Regions from separate parts of the Kitasatospora sp. NPDC057738 genome, predicted to be linked through region 4. Evidence: riboswitches for the same ligand, from Rfam matches in the RefSeq annotation. Region 4 holds a riboswitch; each other region holds the start of a gene.
What was found. A riboswitch is a leader RNA that binds a small molecule or an ion and turns the genes downstream of it on or off. The one in region 4 is predicted to bind cobalamin.
Positions count from the first base shown of each region.

Region 1: another riboswitch for cobalamin. It lies ahead of ACFVGO_RS15425 (cobalamin biosynthesis protein); the one in region 4 lies ahead of metE (5-methyltetrahydropteroyltriglutamate--homocysteine S-methyltransferase).
Region 2: another riboswitch for cobalamin. It lies ahead of ACFVGO_RS27420 (prenyltransferase/squalene oxidase repeat-containing protein); the one in region 4 lies ahead of metE (5-methyltetrahydropteroyltriglutamate--homocysteine S-methyltransferase).
Region 3: another riboswitch for cobalamin. It lies ahead of ACFVGO_RS12085 (FecCD family ABC transporter permease); the one in region 4 lies ahead of metE (5-methyltetrahydropteroyltriglutamate--homocysteine S-methyltransferase).

Region 1 is NZ_JBHVJT010000023.1:80,426-84,628, forward strand. It holds gene ACFVGO_RS15420 (alpha/beta hydrolase) at 140-1,246, opposite strand; cobalamin riboswitch at 1,595-1,727, shown strand; gene ACFVGO_RS15425 (cobalamin biosynthesis protein) at 1,835-2,827, shown strand; gene ACFVGO_RS15430 (cobyric acid synthase) at 2,824-4,203, shown strand, end outside.
Region 2 is NZ_JBHVJT010000057.1:7,014-11,216, reverse strand. It holds gene ACFVGO_RS27425 (hypothetical protein) at 1-927, opposite strand, end outside; cobalamin riboswitch at 1,126-1,203, opposite strand; cobalamin riboswitch at 1,287-1,428, shown strand; gene ACFVGO_RS27420 (prenyltransferase/squalene oxidase repeat-containing protein) at 1,609-4,203, shown strand, end outside.
Region 3 is NZ_JBHVJT010000017.1:106,356-110,558, forward strand. It holds gene ACFVGO_RS12075 (ABC transporter substrate-binding protein) at 1-444, opposite strand, end outside; gene ACFVGO_RS12080 (ABC transporter ATP-binding protein) at 473-1,222, opposite strand; gene ACFVGO_RS12085 (FecCD family ABC transporter permease) at 1,309-2,373, opposite strand; cobalamin riboswitch at 2,481-2,631, opposite strand; gene sodN (superoxide dismutase, Ni) at 2,720-3,115, opposite strand; gene sodX (nickel-type superoxide dismutase maturation protease) at 3,389-3,751, shown strand; gene ACFVGO_RS12100 (CGNR zinc finger domain-containing protein) at 3,748-4,203, opposite strand, start outside.
Region 4 is NZ_JBHVJT010000005.1:124,197-128,399, reverse strand. It holds gene ACFVGO_RS04510 (MFS transporter) at 1-298, shown strand, start outside; gene ACFVGO_RS04505 (MarR family transcriptional regulator) at 298-750, shown strand; gene cobF (precorrin-6A synthase (deacetylating)) at 1,160-1,918, opposite strand; cobalamin riboswitch at 2,034-2,263, shown strand; gene metE (5-methyltetrahydropteroyltriglutamate--homocysteine S-methyltransferase) at 2,419-4,203, shown strand, end outside.

The sequences.
Region 1 (4,203 bases), on a different contig from region 4:
GCGACGGGTCGACGGGGCGAACCAACGGGCCGGCTCGGACCTCGGCGGTGGGGCCGCGTTCCGATCCGCAGGGGCGGAAGCGGAGCACCGACCGCGGCACGTCCGGGAGACGTTCCGGCGAGGACCCGCCGGCGGCGCCCTACAGCAGCGGCGTGAGCCAGCGGCGGAGCAGTTCGGTGTACCGGTCGGGAGCGGTGTTCCAGAGGGCGGCGTGGTCGGCACCGGGGAAGGCCTGGAGGCTGACCACGTCGCGACGGGCGGCGGCCAGCTTCTCGGCGCTGCCGAAGGGCGCGATCCGGTCCTCGGGGCTGTGCAGGAGAAGGGTGGGCACCCGCAGGTCGGTGCCGTCGGCGATGCGGGCGAAGTCGGCGAGGTCGACGCCGGTGCGGCCCTCCGCGGCCAGGGCCCCGAGCTCGGCGGCGACGCCCTGGAACCCGGCCCGGGCGGCGTCCCGGCGGGCGGAGACCGGGAGGTCGAGCACCGGCGAGTCGAGGATGAGGCCGCTGACGGCGTGCGGCCACGCGGTGCGGGCCGCGGTCTGGAGGGCCGTGGTCGCGCCGACCGACCAGCCGTAGAGGATCACCTTGCCCGCGCCGCTGTCGAGCGCCAGCCGTACCGCCGCCTCGATGTCGCGCCACTCGGTCTCGCCGAAGTGGCTGAGCCCGTCCGGGGAGGCGGGGGCGCCCTGGTCGCCGCGGTAGGTGACGGCGAGGGTGGGCAGGCCGAGCCGGTCGAGGACGGGGAGCACCGGGAGGGTCTGCTGGCGGTCGGCCTCGGGGCCGTGCACCAGGATCACCCAGGTGCCGCGCTTGCCGTCGAGCCGCCAGGCGGGAAGGGCGCCGAGCTCGCCGTCGGCGGTGGTGTCGGTGAAGGGGAGGCCGAGTGCCTCGGTGGGGTCGCCGAGGTGGACCCGGGGGGTGAAGCGGACCTCGGTGCCGGGGGTGAGCGTGCCCCGGTCGGCGCGGAGCAGCCGGCGGGTGACGCCCCGCTCGTCGCTGTGCAGGACCTCCTCGACGACCGCGTGCCCGCCGTCCGCCCACTCGACCGCCCAGCGGCCGGGGCGCAGGCTCTCGGGGCCGCGGGTGAAGGTGACGCGGCCGGGGGCGAGGCCGCGGACCAGGACCGGCCCGGACTTCGGGACGGCGGCCACCGGACGGACCGTCCGCTCGGAGGCCCGACGGCCGATCACCAGCACGGCGGCCCCGACCGCGGCGGCCGCCACGACGGCGGCGGTTCCCCAACGCATTTCGCTCCCCGCTCTGTTGCTCACGGACCGGACGGTGTTCGGGCACCAGTTCACCGGCGCTCCGTCCGCCCGGCCACCGGGCTGGGCCGTCCGGGTCACCCGGGCGGCGGCCCGGCGGCGCCGAGGAGGTGCCGGGAGCGGGCGGCAGGGGTGTCGGTGGTGAGGGCGGGGCGGCGGAGCCGGCGGTGCCCCGGTGGGAGGGGACGTGGTGTTCCCGGTGGAGGGCGGCCCCGCGCCGGCGATCCCCCGGCGCGTCGGCGGCGTCCGCGTGTGACCAACCCCTCCGTGACCTCGGTTGACTCCCGGTTCGGGCCCGTGATGGGATCCTGGGGCCAAACGGAGGCATGGAGAGGAAGCCGGTGGAATTCCGGCGCGGTCCCGCCACTGTCACCGGGGAGCACGCTCGGAACATCGCCACGGCGGCCGTCGACGGCCGCTGGAAGGCTCCGGGGGTGCGTTCGACCCGGAAGCCAGGAGACTCTCGCCCCCGTCACGTCGATCCAGGGCGCGGACCCTGAGTGAGGACACGCACGCGATGCAGGCTGCCCCGCCCCACCGGACTCCGAGCTGCCTTCCGCCGTGCCCCCGATGACCCCGCTCGGGCCCTCCTCCTCGCCGCGCCCGCTGGCCCGCGCAGCCGCGTTCGCGCTCGGCGCCGTCGCGGGCCATGTCGCCGACGCCCGCTTCGCCGACCCCCGCCGGGGCCATCCGGTGGCCGTCTTCGGCAGCGCCGCGACCCGGCTGGAGCGTCGGCTGTGGCGCGACGACCGCGGCGCGGGGGCCGGGTACACGGCGCTGTGCGTGGGCGCGGTCGTGGCGGGCGCGCTCGCCCTGGACCGTACGGTGGGCCGGCGTCCGCTGGGCCGGGCGGTGCTGGCGGCGGCCGCGACCTGGACGGTGCTCGGCGGCACCTCGCTGACCCGGGAGGCGCGCACCATCGGCCGCTCGCTGGCCGCGGGCGACCTCGCGGCCGCCCGGGAGCGGCTGCCGCACCTGTGCGGGCGGGACCCGAGCGCGCTGGACGGGCAGCAGATCGCCCGGGCGGTGGTCGAGTCGGTGGCCGAGAACACCGCCGACGCCGTGGTGAACGCGCTGACCTGGGGCGCCCTGGCCGGCACGCCCGGCCTGCTGGCCTTCCGCGCCGTGAACACCCTGGACGCGATGGTGGGTCACCGCTCGCCGCGCCACGCCCGGTTCGGCTGGGCCTCGGCCCGGCTGGACGACCTGGCGGGCTGGCCGGGCGCCCGGCTGACGGCGCTGCTGACGGTGGCCGCCGCGCCCGAGCCCCGTACGGCCTGGCGGGTCTGGCGGCGCGACGGCTCCGCGCACCCGAGCCCGAACGCGGGCCAGGCCGAGGCGGCGTTCGCCGGCGCGGTGGGCGTACGGCTGGGCGGGGCGCTGCGGTACGGCGAGCGGGTGGAGCACCGGCCCGTGCTGGGTGCGGAGCTGCGGCCGGTGACGGTGGACGACATCGAGCGCGCCTGTGCGCTCTCCCGGCGGGTGGGCGCACTGGCGCTGGGTACGACGGTCGCGGGGCACGTCCTGCTGCGGATGCTGCTGAGGAAGAGGGGACGGGCATGAGCAAGGCGCTGCTGGTCGCGGGGACGACCTCGGACGCGGGCAAGAGCGTGGTGACGGCCGGGATCTGCCGTTGGCTCGTCCGCCAGGGCGTGCGGGTCGCGCCGTTCAAGGCGCAGAACATGTCGCTCAATTCCTTCGTCACCGCCGACGGCGCCGAGATCGGCCGCGCCCAGGCGATGCAGGCGCAGGCCGCCCGGGTGGAGCCGGAGGCGGCGATGAACCCGGTGCTGCTCAAGCCGGGCGCGGACGGCCGCAGCCAGGTGGTGCTGCTCGGCAGGCCGGTGGCGGAGGTGGGCGCGCTGGACTACCGCGAGCGCAAGCCCGTCCTGCTGGAGCGTGCCCTGGAGTGCCTGGCGGACCTGCGCGGCCGCTACGACGTGGTGGTCTGCGAGGGCGCGGGCTCGCCCGCCGAGATCAACCTGCGCGACCGCGACATCGCCAACATGGGCCTGGCGACGGCCGCCGCCCTGCCGGTGGTGGTGGTCGGGGACATCGACCGCGGCGGGGTCTTCGCGGCGATGTACGGGACGCTGGCGCTGCTGTCGGCGGAGGACCAGCGGCACGTGGCCGGCTGGTTCGTCAACAAGTTCCGCGGTGACGCGCGGCTGCTCGCGCCCGGGCTGGAGATGCTGCACGGGCTGACCGGCCGTCCGGTGCTGGGCACGCTGCCGATGCTGCCCGGGCTCTGGCTGGACGCCGAGGACTCGCTGGACCTGTCGACGGTGGTGGACCGGGCGGACGGGCCCGGGCCGTACGGCGCGGACGTGCTGCGGGTGGCCGTGGTGCGCTTCCCGCGGCTGTCCAACTTCACCGACATGGACGCGCTCGCGCAGGAGCCGGGCGTGCTGGTGCGCTGGGCGACCCGCCCGGAGGAGCTGGCCGACGCCGACCTGGTGGTGCTGCCCGGGACCCGGGCCACCGTCGCCGACCTCGCCTGGCTGCGCGAGCGCGGCCTGGAGCCGGCGCTGCGGGCGCGGGCGGCGGCCGGGCTGCCGGTCCTCGGGGTCTGCGGCGGCTACCAGATGCTGGCGCGCTCGATCGTGGACGAGGTCGAGTCGAAGGCGGGGGCCGTCGAGGGCCTCGGCCTGCTGCCGACGCAGGTGCGGTTCGGCGCCGAGAAGGTGCTGGCGCGGCCGGTCGGCGAGGCGTTCGGGCAGCGGGTGGAGGGCTACGAGATCCACCACGGGGTGGTCACCGTCGAGGGCGGGGACCCGTTCGTCTCCGACGGCCGGGGACGGAGTCTGGACGGCTGCCGGGTGGGCCCGGTCTGGGGCACGACCTGGCACGGCGCGCTGGAGAACGACGGGTTCCGCCGCGAACTCCTGCGCGAGGTCGCCGCGTTGTCGGGCCGGGCATTCGTCCCGGCCCCGGACACC
Region 2 (4,203 bases), on a different contig from region 4:
CGGGGAGGTGTCGGTGGGCAGGTACTTGAAGCCGCCACCGGGCTTGAACTGCTGGGCGACGAGGAAGTCGACCGGGGTCTTGCCGGTGCCGCTGGTGAAGTCGGTGCCCTGGGGGTTGATGCCGCAGGCGTTGAGGCCGGACACGGCCCAGCCGTTGGAGTCGGTGTTGACGCCGAACATGGCGTTGAAGGCGCCGGAGGAGGCGAGCTTGCCCTTGAGGAAGTTCTTCGCGGCCACGATCGCGGCGTCGGTGCCCGGGACGCCGCCGACACACAGGGAGGCCATGGCGGCACCGGTCATGTCGATGTCGCTGCCCTGGGCGAGCGCGGTCGGGTCGCCGGCGGCCTTGCTGTAGTTCCAGCCGCCGTCGTTGTGCTGGTTGGCGCGCACGGTCGCGACCGAGGCGTTCAGCAGGGACTGCGGGACGCGTTGTCCGCCGCTCCGGGTCTTGGCGCCGCCGAGGGCGAGCAGGCCGAAGACGGTCCCGTTGAAGTTCGCGGACGGGCCGTAGTAGCCGGGTTCGGCGGTCTGCCAGTAGGCGGCGAGGTCGGCCACGAGGTTGCGGCCCGGGCCGATCCGCGCGGGGTCGATGCCGGCCGCGTAGGAGTTGAGGATGCCACGCTCGTAGTCGGTGACGACCGGCGAGGTGCTCGGCCAACTGCTCGCGGCGAGCTGGTTGCGGTAGACCAGGCGCGCGTTCTTGCTCGTGTCACCGCCAGGGGCGACATCGGCCGCGGCGGTGCCGGCGGCGGCGAGCGCGCTGAAGGCCCACTCGTTGGAGAGCCCGCCGCCGGTGACGTAACTGCCGTCGGCGGCCTGGAGGGACTTGAGGTACGTGACGCCGGTGGTCCTGGAGGTGGCTATCTGGCTCGGCGAGGCGGTGGCGTGCGCAGGGACGGCCGACATCAGGAGGGCGCAGGCGGCCATCGAGACGGTCGCCGCGGAAGCGAGGCGTGAGGAGACGAAGCGCGAGTGCGCGGGAACGGACACGGAACGGGCTCCTTGGGGTGACGGGCGCGCCGGTCCTGCCCCGGGACCCCAGCGCTCGTCCGAGAGCGCGGTGGTACGGGGCGGCGGCCGCCCGGATCGCGTGGGCGGGCTGGTGCTGGTGCTGCACGACCGCGCGGGCATTCGGGCTCGGGGCCGGTGCAACCACCGCCCCACACCGCTGCGCGTCAGCTCCGGATTCGCACCGGATTCCCCCGCTCGGCCACCGCGGACGTTACCGCACCCGTGAACGGATCTACGAGGTGGCGAAAGTGACATGACGACTCGTTGACGACGACTCCGAGCACATGGTGTGATGAACCGCTTTTTAGTCCTCGGCAGTCAGGGGAAGCCGGTCCGATTCCGGCGCTGACCCGCAACCGTAGACCCGCCCGCAAGGGCCGGTGAGCCGGAATGCCTGCGCCGGGGCCTTGTTCATGAGTACATGCGTCGTCGTGGACTACGACGCGGTCGCGACGGCGCCCCGTGCCGGGGAGAGCCGTCGGCTGCGCCGTGGGACCCCGACGACCGATCGGGGAGTCGCCGGTGAGGGTCAGCAGCAGTCCTACGCGTCACAGAAGCAGAGAACTGGGCTCGCTTCTGATCACCACGGCCGTCGCAGTGGCCGCGGGAGGAACCGTCCTGCTGGGCCACCCCGGCTCCGCGGCAGCCGATCCGATCGAGCAGTGCACGGCGACGACGGGCGCGATCGTCGCCGTCGACTTCAGCCACTGGGGCGGCGGGGTCGTCCGGGGCTGTGACGCCCACCCGACGACGGGGATGAACCTGCTGCACAACGCGGGATTCACCACGACCGGCACCGAGCGCGACGGGCCCGCCTTCATCTGCCGACTCGGCACCGGGACCTTCAACGGCGGTGTCCAGTACCCGACTCCGGCCGAGGAGCCGTGCGTCAACACCCCGCAGGCCACCGCGTACTGGTCGTACTGGATCGCCGCACCCGGCCAACAGACCTGGTCCTACAGCCGGTTCGGCGCCGGCACGCAGCAGCCCAAGCCCGGCGAGGTCGAGGCCTGGGTGTACGGCGGCACCGACATCGGGGGCACCAGCGGGGCGCCGGACTTCACCCCGGACTCGGTCCGCGCGAAGAACGGTGGCTCCTCGGCGTCCCCTTCGCCTTCCTCGTCCCCCTCCGCGAGCGCCTCGCCGTCCGCCACGTCCCCGGGGACGCCGAGCCCCACCGGCACGCCGTCCCCCATCGGTGATCCGGCCGCCGCGGCCGCCTGGCTGGCCGGTCAGCTCGTCGGCGGCGACCACATGGAGAACTGGGCCGCCCCGGGGCCGGACTACCCCCGGACCGCCCTCACCGCCGTCGCACTCGCCGCCGCCGGAACGCAGGACCCGGCACTGCGCAAGGTGGTCGGCTTCCTCGCCGACCACATCGATGCCTTCCTGTACCCCGACGGCCCCGCCGGCGCACCCGACACCAGAGCCGCCGCCCTGCTGGCCCTCGTCGCCGAGAGCACCGGCCGCGACCCCCGCACCTTCGGCGGGCGGGACCCGCTTGCCGCGCTCACCGACCACGTCTGCACGGCAGCCGGGGAGAACGGGAAGTGCACCGCCGCCGGGGACTTCCTCGGCGCGGCCTCGCCCTGGGTCCAGTCCCTCGGGGTCATCGCGCTCCAGCGCGCCGGCATCACCCCACCCGCCCCGGCACTCGCCCGGTTCACGGTCCTCCAGTGCGACGACGGCGGCATGGCCGGCTCGATGATCGTCGCGGGTGACCACTGCGAGTCCGACCCGCTCACCACCGCGATCGCCGTCCTCGCCCTGCGCACGGCCCCCGGCTACGAGGCGGCCGCCGAGAAGGCCGCCGACCGGCTCGCGGCGAGCCAGCAGCCCGACGGCTCCCTCCTTCCCTACGCCGGCGCCCCCGGCGACACCACCAGCACCGCGAGCGCCGCCCAGGCCTTCCGGGCCACCGGCCAGGGCGCCCGACAGGCCGCCGCCACCGCCTGGCTCGCCGCCCGGCAGGGCAAGGACGGCGGCTTCGGCCCCGACGAGTCGACCACCGACCCGGACGCCGCCGCCACCGAACAGGCCATCCTGGCCCTGACCGGCACCGACCTCACCAGCGTCCGGCACAACCCGGACGGCGCCACCACCCCGCCGACCACGCCGACCACCACGCCCCCGACCACGCCCGCCGGGAGGAAGCCCGACGCCGCGAAGGGGAGCGCCTACCTCACCGACCCGGCCCGGCTGATCGACGGTCACTACTACGAGGGGTTCCCGGCCTTCGCCGACTTCGGCCTGACCATCGACGGCGCCTACGCCCTGGCCGCCACCGGCACCGACGACGCCGCGCTGCGCCGGATCGTCGACTTCCTGGACCAGCAGGGCAAGGACGCGAGCGAGCGCACCGTCAACGACTGGACGGCCATCGGCACCGAGTACGCCGGCGGCGGGTCCATCGGCAAGGAGGCGCTGCTCGCCGAGGTCGTGGGCCGCGACCCGCGCGCCTTCGGCGGCCGCGACCTGATCGCCGCCCTCGCCGCGATGGTGTGCACCAAGGCCGACGCGAACACCGGCTGCGCCGCCCCCGGCAACTACGTCTACGCGACCTCGGTGTTCTCCCAGGCGCTCGCCGTCATGGCCCAGCTCCGGGCCGGCGACGCCGCCGGCGCAGCCCCTGCGATCGCCTACCTGAAGGGCCTGCAGCACCCGGACGGCTCCTGGCCGAGCCTGATCCCGGCCACCGGCGACTCGGATGTGGACAGTACGGCGATGGCCGTCATGGCCCTGGCCCTGGTTCCGGGCGACGAGGCGGCGCAGGCGGTCGACAGGGGGACCACCTGGCTGGCCGCGCGGCAGCTCCCCGACGGCGGATTCCCCGGCGCGGCCGGAGACTCCACCAACTCGGCCGCGCTCGCGATCCAGGGCATGACGCTCCGTCGGTCGATCCACGGTGCACAGATCGCCAAGGCGCTCGACTTCCTCGCCGGGCAGCAGAACGGCGACGGCGGGTTCAACGTCGCCTCGGGCGGCCAGCAGGGCTCGGACGTCCGTGCCTCCACACAGGTGCTCGGCGGCGCCACCGGGATCTCCTTCGGCACGCTGAGCCGCAACCTCGGGGGTACGCCGACGCCGACTCCCACGGGGACGCCGACCGGAACGCCCACGGGGACTCCCACGGGGACACCGACCGGCACGCCCACGGGCACCGCGACCGCGACCGGTACGCCGACCCCGACG
Region 3 (4,203 bases), on a different contig from region 4:
CACGTACGAGTCGACGCCGAGCGCCTTGAAGGCCTGCGGGGTGACGCCGGCGCCCTCGTCGAAGCCGTAGTGCCAGCCGGCGAGGACCAGGTCGGCCCGGGCGTCGAGGGCGATCTCCTTGGTGAGCACCTTCTTGGAGAGCCAGGTGGTCTGCTGGTAGCCGTCCTTCCAGGCCACCTTGTCGATCCGGCCCTTGTCGTCGGGCATCACGTAGCCGGCCATCCGGTCGGCGAGGCCGAGGGAGAGCATCAGCTCGGTGATGTTGACGTCGTTGGTCACCACCCGGGCGGGCTTCTGCGCGAAGGTGAGCTTCTGCCCGCAGTTGTCCACCGTCACCGGGTAGTGGGCGGAGGCGGTGGCGGCCTCCTTCGGGGCGATCTCGGCGCCGCAGGCGGTGAGTCCGAGGACGAGCAGGGCGGCGGTGGCAACGGCCTTGGTGCGCAAGGTGGTTCCTCTGGGCAGGCGGGACGGGTCAGGAGGAGGGGGCGAGCCGGTCGAACAGCAGCTGGAGGGCGCCGGTCTCCGGGTGCCGCACCGGGGTGGCGCGGACGCCGAACACCTCGGCCAGCAGGGCGGGGCGGAGCACCTCGTGGGGCGGGCCGGAGGCGACGATCCGCCCGGCCCGCAGCACGTAGACCAGGTCGCAGTGGCCGGCCGCCAGGTTGAGGTCGTGCAGCGCGGTGAGCACCGTCGGGCCGGCCTCGCGGGCGAGCGCCAGCACCTCCAACTGGTGGGCGATGTCGAGGTGGTTGGTGGGTTCGTCCAGCACCAGCAGGCGCGGTTCCTGGACCAGCGCGCGGGCGAACAGCACCCGCTGCTTCTCGCCCCCGGACAGGCTCAGGAAGCCGCGCTCGGCGAGGTGCCCGGCCCGGACCTTGCGCAGCGCCCCGGCGCAGCGCTCCGCGTCCCCGTCGGCCGGGGAGCCGAAGCCGCGGCGGTGCGGCAGCCGGCCCATGGCGACCACCTCGGCGACGGTGAAGTCGAACTCGGCGGAGTGCTCCTGGGTCAGCGCGGCCACCCGGCGGGCCGTGTCGCGGGCGCTCAGGGCGTGCAGGTCGTCGCCGGCCAGCCGGACCACGCCGCCGGCCGGCTTCAGCACCCGGTAGACGCAGCGCAGCAGGGTCGACTTGCCGCTGCCGTTCGGGCCGACCAGCCCGACCACCTGCCCGGCGGCGGCCGCCAGGTTCACCTCGTGGACCAGCCGGGTGCCGGCCAGCTCCACCGAGACGGCGTCGACGGCGAGGTCCTGGGCCCGCGCCGGGTCGGGCGCGGCCGGGCCGGTCGGGTCGGTCGCCGTGGTCACGTCGGTCACCGGGTTCCTCCGAGGGCCTGGCCGCGGCGGCGCATCATCAGCAGGAAGGCGGGCACGCCGAGCACCGCGGTGAACACCCCGACGGGCAGTTCGGCGGGTGCCAGCAGGGTGCGCGAGGCGATGTCCACCCAGACCAGCAGCAGTGCCCCGGCGAGCGGCGCGATCACCAGCACCCGGCGGTGCCCGGCGCCGACCAGCATCCGCGCCAGGTGCGGCATCAGCAGCCCGACGAAGCCGATCGCCCCGCTGACCGCGACCACGGTGCCGGTGACGGCGGCGGTCACCACGAACAGCTCGCGGCGCAGCCGGTCCGGGTCCACGCCGAGCGAGGCGGAGGTCTCGTCGCCCATGGCGAGCGCGTCCAGCCGTCCGGCGGCGCAGGCCAGGTACGCGAGGCCGGCCACCACCGTGACGGCGGCGATCGGCACCTTGCCCCAGGTGGCGCCGCCGAGGCTGCCGAGCAGCCACATCATGGCGTCCCGGGCGGCCTCGCCGCGGTCGGCGGCGAAGACCATCAGGGTGGTGGCGGCGGAGAAGCCGTAGGACAGCGCGGTGCCGGTGAGCACCAGGCGCAGCGGGGTGAGTCCGTACGCGGTGCGGGCGGCGAGGTAGACGAGCGTCATGGCGGCCAGCGCGGAGCCGAAGGCGGAGGCGGAGATCGCCCACACCCCGAGCGAGGCGAAGGCGCCGAAGAGCAGGACGGCGTTGGCGCCGACGGCCGCGCCGGAGGAGATGCCGAGCACGAAGGGGTCGGCCAGCGCGTTGCGCACCAGGGCCTGGACGGCGACCCCGCAGGCGGCGAGTCCGGCGCCGACGACGGCGGCCAGCACGGTGCGCGGCAGCCGGATCTCCCAGACGATCGCGTACGCGGCCGCCTCGTCCGCGTCCAGCCGTCCGCCGGTCAGCCCGGCGCCCAGCAGCCGCAGCACCCGGGGCAGGCCGAGTCCGGAGGAGCCGAGGGCGACCCCGCAGAGCAGCGACAGCAGCAGGGCGGCGACGAGGCCGGCGGCGAGCGGGACGACGGGTATTCGACGGGTGGGCGGGCCGACTGCACGGTCCACGACTGCACGGTCCACGGGTGCGCCTTGCCTCGGGCCGCGGGTGCGCCGGGGCGGGCGCCGGCCGAAGGCGTGCCTGGGCGCCGTTCCCCTCGCAGTCCGCGGCGAGTTGTCGGGAGTTCAGCGGCCGGGGGCGATCGGGCTGGCGCGGGCCGTACGGGCTGGTACGGGCCGTGCTCACCGTTGCGGGTCAGCGCCGGATTCACACCGGACTTCCCCCTCGGACGCCCTGGCAGCATAACAGCCACTCAGGGCAGGCAACCCTTACCGGCCCTGGGCGGGCCGGGAACGCGCGACCGCCCCCGTCCGGCGGTGCGGACGGGGGCGGTCGGGTGGCGACGCGTCAGGCTCAGGCCTGCTTGGTCTCCCAGAAGATCTTGTCGACCTCGGCGATCAGGTCCAGCAGGGCCTGGCCGGTGGCCGGGTCGGTGGACGCCTTGGCGGCCGAGGCGGCCTTCAGGGTGTCGTTGATCAGCTGGTGCAGCTGCGGGTACTTCTCGAAGTGCGGGGCCTTGAAGTAGTCGCTCCACAGCACCGAGATGTGGTGCTTGACGGCCTCGGCGCGCTGCTCCTTGATGATGATGGCGCGGGCGCGGAAGTGCGGGTCCTCGTTGGCCTGGTACTTCTCCTGGGTGGCCTTGACCGACTCGGCCTCCAGCTTGGCCTGCGCCGGGTCGTACACGCCGCAGGGCAGGTCGCAGTGGGCGTGGGCGGTGGCGCGAGGTGCAAACAGACGAGAGAACATGGGAGTCCTTCCTTAGATCGTCTTCCCGCGCCCGAGATTACCCTTCCGGCCTCGCCGTTTCGCGATCGGGCGGCGGGCCTAGGGCAAAAGACGGACCAGGAACCGGGGTAATCCGGACATCGGACCGGTGACGGTCCGTACGGCAGACTGGGGGCGGGCGGAGCAGGAGGAGGAGTCGTGGCGCGGAGCACGCGACCGCAGGACGCCGGGGCCGGGGGGCCGGACCGGGGCGGCGCGCTGCCGTTCGGACTGGTCGACGTGGCGGGGCCGTCGATGGCCCCGACCCTGCGCGAGGGCGACCAACTGCTGGTCCGCTACGGCGCGCCGATCCGGCCGGGCGCGGTGGTGGTCTTCCGGCACCCCTTCCAGCAGGACCTGCTGGTGGTGAAGCGGGCCGCCGAGCGCCGGGCCACGGGCTGGTGGCTGCTCTCCGACAACCGCCCGGTGGACAGCGACAGCCGCAGCTACGGCGCCGTGCCGGACGAGCTGGTGCTCGGCCGGGTGCTGCTGCGGCTGCGCCCGAGCCCGGTCTGGCTGGCGCCGGGGCGCCGGCTGGAGCGGCTGCTGCTCACCCCGCGGCTGGCCCGGGTGCCGGGCCTCGCCCGCCGGCTCGGTGCCTGGGTGGAGGACGTCTAGGACCCGCCCCGGGCCGCCGCCTCCGCCTCCTGGCGCTTGCGGGCCCGGTAGGCGGCCACGTTGGCGCGGGTAGCGCAGCGGTCCGAGCAGTAGCGGCGGGAGCGGTTGGTCGAGGTGTCCAGGTAGGCGTTGCGGCAGGGCGCGGCCTGGCAGATGCCGAGCCGGTCGGCGCCCAGCTCGGTCAGGTGGACGGCCAGGCCCATGCAGGCGACCGCGGTGAAGTGCGCGGTGGCGGTGGGGGAGTTGTCGGCCAGGTGCAGGTGCCAGCGCGGTCGTCCGGCGTCGTCCAGGTAGTCGTGCCCGGAGACCAGCGGGCTGACCGGGTACTCCATCAGCAGGCTGTTCAGCAGGTCGACGCCGCGGATCTCGTCCCCCTCCGCGGCGGCCTCGAAGACCCCGCGCAGCCGGGTCCGCACCGCCCGCAGCCGGGGCAGGTCGGACTCGTCGGCGAG
Region 4 (4,203 bases):
GCAGGCCGGGGTGGCGGCGGCGGTGGCCTCCACCAGCCGACAGGTCGGCCAGTCCCTGGGCGTCGCGGTCACCGGCGCGCTGATGGCCGGCAGCGCCCTCGCGGACCCGGCGGCCTTCACCGGGGCGGCCCGGACGGCATGGTGGATCATCGCCGGCTGCGGCGCCGCCGTGCTGGTCACCGGTACGCTCACTTCCGGCCGCTGGGCCCGGGCGACGGCCGAGCGCACGGCGCGGCGGCTCGCCGCCGAGGAGGCGGCCGAGGGAAGCACGGAGACGAAGGAGACGGTGGACGCCTGATGGAGCGCCTCGACACCGGTGGGCACCCGGAGGGGAGCGGGACGGACGCCGCGACGGCGGCCCGGGTCTGGCAGGGGATGTACGCGCTCGTGCTGGAGCGCCACGACCGCCGCAGGACCGTCGCCGAAGCCCTCGGCATGAGCTTCAGCCGGGTCCGGGCGCTGCGCCGGCTCGCCGCCGGCCCGATCACCCTGCGGGAGCTGGCCGAGCGGCTGACCGCCGACCCGCCGTACACCAGCGTCATCGTGGACGACCTGGTGCGGCGCGGGCTCGCCGAGCGCATCACCAACCCGGCGGACCGGCGCTCCAAGCTGGTCCACCTCACCGAGGAGGGCGAGGCCAAGGCCGCGCTCGCCACCGGGATCCTCGCCACGCCGCCGGACGCGCTGCTCGCGCTGCCGCCGGAGGACCTCCGCGCGCTCGACCGGGTGGTGGCGAAGCTCCTGGACTGAGGGCTGCCGCCCGACGCGGCGGGCGTGGATCCGGGAGTCGGGACACCGGTCGCGGGTGGTCCGTGTTCTCCGCGAGGACGGAGACGGGCACGCATGAGTCCGGGCCGCTGTTCCCGTTCCGCCGTTCCGCCGTTCCGCCGTTCCGCCGTTCCGCCGTTCCGCCGTTCCGCCGTTCCGCCGTTCCGCCGTTCCGCCGTTCCGCCGTTCCGCCGTGCTGCCGTGTTGCCGACCGCCGGGACCCACTGCCCTTGACGGTCCGTCAGTCTCCGTTCTCCGCAGGCCCGCACGCCGATCGTGCGGGCTGTTCGGGAACTGTTCCGCCATCGCCATCGCCATCGCCGTCGGCGACGCCCGGATCGCCGGGCGCCGGGCGTGCCGGCCGGCCGTCGGACTTCCGGCAGGCGTCGGGTCAGCCGTCCGAGCGTCGCAGCAGGTAGGTGTCCATGATCCAGCCCTTGCGCTCCCGGGCCCGCTCACGCAGCTCGCGGATGCGCGGGGCGGCCTCGGCGAGCGGACCGGAGACGAGCACCTCGTCGGGGGTGCCGAGGTAGGCGCCGTAGTGGATCTCCAGCCCCTCGGGGTCGATCCCGGCGAAGGCGGCCCGGCCGTCGAGCATCACCACCACGTCGTCCACCCCCTCGGGGAAACCCTCGGCGAGGCGGCGGCCGGTGGTGATCTGCACCGGCCGCCCGACCCGGGTCAATGTGGTGCGGTGCCGGGCGGCGAGCGCGGAGACGCTGCTGATGCCCGGGACCACCTCGTACGCGAAGGGCACGCCGCCCCGGTTCGACACGTCGTCCACCACGGCGATGACGCTGTCGTAGAGGGCGGGGTCGCCCCAGACCAGGAAGGCGCCGTTCTCGCCCGGGCCGAGGTGCTCGGCGACCAGCCGTTCGACCAGATCGGCGCGGCGGACGCGCCAGTCGTCCACGGCGGCCGCGTACGCGGGGGTGGCGCGGTCCCGTTCGGCGTCCGGCGCCGCGACCACGCGGTGCCCGGGCCGTCCGTGGTCGGCCAGCATCCGGCGACGCAGCGCGATCAGGTCCTGCCGTTCCTCGCTCTTGTCGAGGATGAAGAAGACGTCGGTGCGACCGATCGCCTTGACCGCCTGCAGGGTGAGGTGGTCGGGGTCGCCCGCGCCGATGCCGATGACGAAGATGTGCCGCATGGGAGCCATTCTGCCGTTCGCCCCCGGGTGCGCCGCCCGGGGCCGGGCGCGGAGCCCGCGTCTCACCACGCGGACGCCTTGCGAGATTTCCGCCTCGACGCCGACGGTTTGCCCCTAAGCTGGCGGTGCAGCTGGTTCGCCCTGTCCGCCAGGCAGGCGCGTCGCAAGAGGGAACCCGGTGGGAATCCGGGACTGCCCCGCAGCGGTGAGTGGGAACGACCGCCGTCATACGCACTGGACCCGGGACGGGTCTGGGAAGCGACGGCCAGTAGGTGTCCGCCCCGGTTTCGGCCGAGGTGGGTGTGCCCGCGAGTCCGAAGACCTGCCACTGCCCGTGCGCGAGCGTTCGCGCGCGGCCATCCGGTGACCTCGTGGGCGGGTCGGCGACCATATCGGGCGGAGCCGCGCACGGGTGCGGTCGTCCGTCCGGTCCGTCATCCCTTCGCGTCCTCGTGCCGTCACCGGGCACTTGAGGATCCAGACTCGCGAAGGAGAGTCCCTTGACCACGAAGTCCGCAGCCGCGGCGAGCGTCGCCACCGCCCACGGATACCCCCGTCAGGGCCGGGGCCGTGAATTGAAGAAGGCGATCGAGGGGTACTGGAGGGGCGCGGTCGCGGCCGAGGCGCTGCTGGCGACCGCCGCCGACCTGCGTCGGACGAACTGGGCGCAGCTCGTCGAGGCGGGGGTCGCGGAGGTGCCGACCGGCGACTTCTCGCTCTACGACCACGTGCTGGACACCACGGTGGCGGTCGGCGCGATCCCGCCGCGGCACCGGGAGGCGGTCGACGCCGACCCGCTGGCCGGGTACTTCGCGATGGCGCGCGGCAACCAGGACGTCGCCCCGTTGGAGATGACCAAGTGGTTCGACACCAACTACCACTACCTGGTACCTGAGTTGGGCCCGGACACGGTGTTCGCCGCGAACCCGGCCAAGGTGGTCGGCGAGCTGCGCGAGGCGCTGCTGCTCGGCCACGCCGCCCGGCCGGTGCTGGTCGGGCCGGTCAGCTACCTGCTGCTCGCCAAGCCGGCGCCCGGGGTGGCCGCCGACTTCCAGCCGATCACCCTGCTGGACCGGCTGCTGCCCGTCTACGCCCGGCTGCTGGCGGAGTTGCGTGCCGCCGGCGCCGCGTGGGTGCAGCTGGACGAGCCCGCGCTGGTGCAGGACCGCACCCCGGCCGAGCTCAACGCGGCCGCCCGCGCCTACCGCGAGCTGGGCGGTCTCACCGAGCGGCCCAAGCTGCTGGTCGCGAGCTACTTCGACCGGCTCGGCGAGGCGCTGCCGGTGCTGGCCAAGGCCCCGGTCGAGGGCCTGGCGCTGGACTTCACCGGCCCGGCCGCCACCAACCTGGAGGACCTCGCCGCCGCCGGCGGCCTGCCCGGCAAGCGGCTGGTGGCGGGGGTGATCGACGGGCGCAACATCTGGATCAACGACCTGGAGAAGTCACTGGCGACCCTGGCGACCCTGCTCGGCCTCGCCGGCACCGTCGACGTGGCGCCGTCCTGCTCGCTGCTGCACGTGCCGATCGACGCCGCCGCGGAGCGCGACATCGACCCGCAGATCGCCCGCTGGCTGGCCTTCGCCCGACAGAAGGCCGGCGAGGCGGCACTGCTCGCCCGGGGCCTGCGCGAGGGCACCGGCGCGATCACCGCCGAGCTCGCCGCCAACCGCGCCGACCTCGCCTCCCGCGCCAACTCCCCGATCACCCGCGACCCGGCGGTGCGCGCCCGCGCCGCCGCCGTCACCGCCGACGACACCCGGCGCGCCCAGGCGTACCCGCAGCGGGCCGAGGCCCAGCGCGCCCGGCTCGGGCTGCCGCTGCTGCCGACCACCACCATCGGCTCCTTTCCCCAGACCGCCGAACTGCGCACCGCCCGCGCCGATCTGACGGCGGGTCGGATCGACGCCCCGGCCTACCGGGAGCGGATGGAGGCGGAGGTCCGCGAGGTCGTCGCCTACCAGGAGAAGGCCGGGCTGGACGTCCTGGTGCACGGCGAGCCCGAGCGCAACGACATGGTCCAGTACTTCGCCGAGCAGCTCACCGGCTACCTCGCCACCCGGCACGGCTGGGTCCAGTCGTACGGCACCCGGTACGTGCGCCCGCCGGTGCTGGCCGGGGACATCTCCCGTCCGCACCCGATGACCACCGACTGGTTCGGCTACGCGCAGGGCCTGACCGACCGCCCGGTCAAGGGCATGCTCACCGGCCCGGTCACCATGCTCGCCTGGTCCTTCGTCCGCGACGACCAGCCGCTCGCCGACACCGCCCGGCAGGTGGCCCTCGCC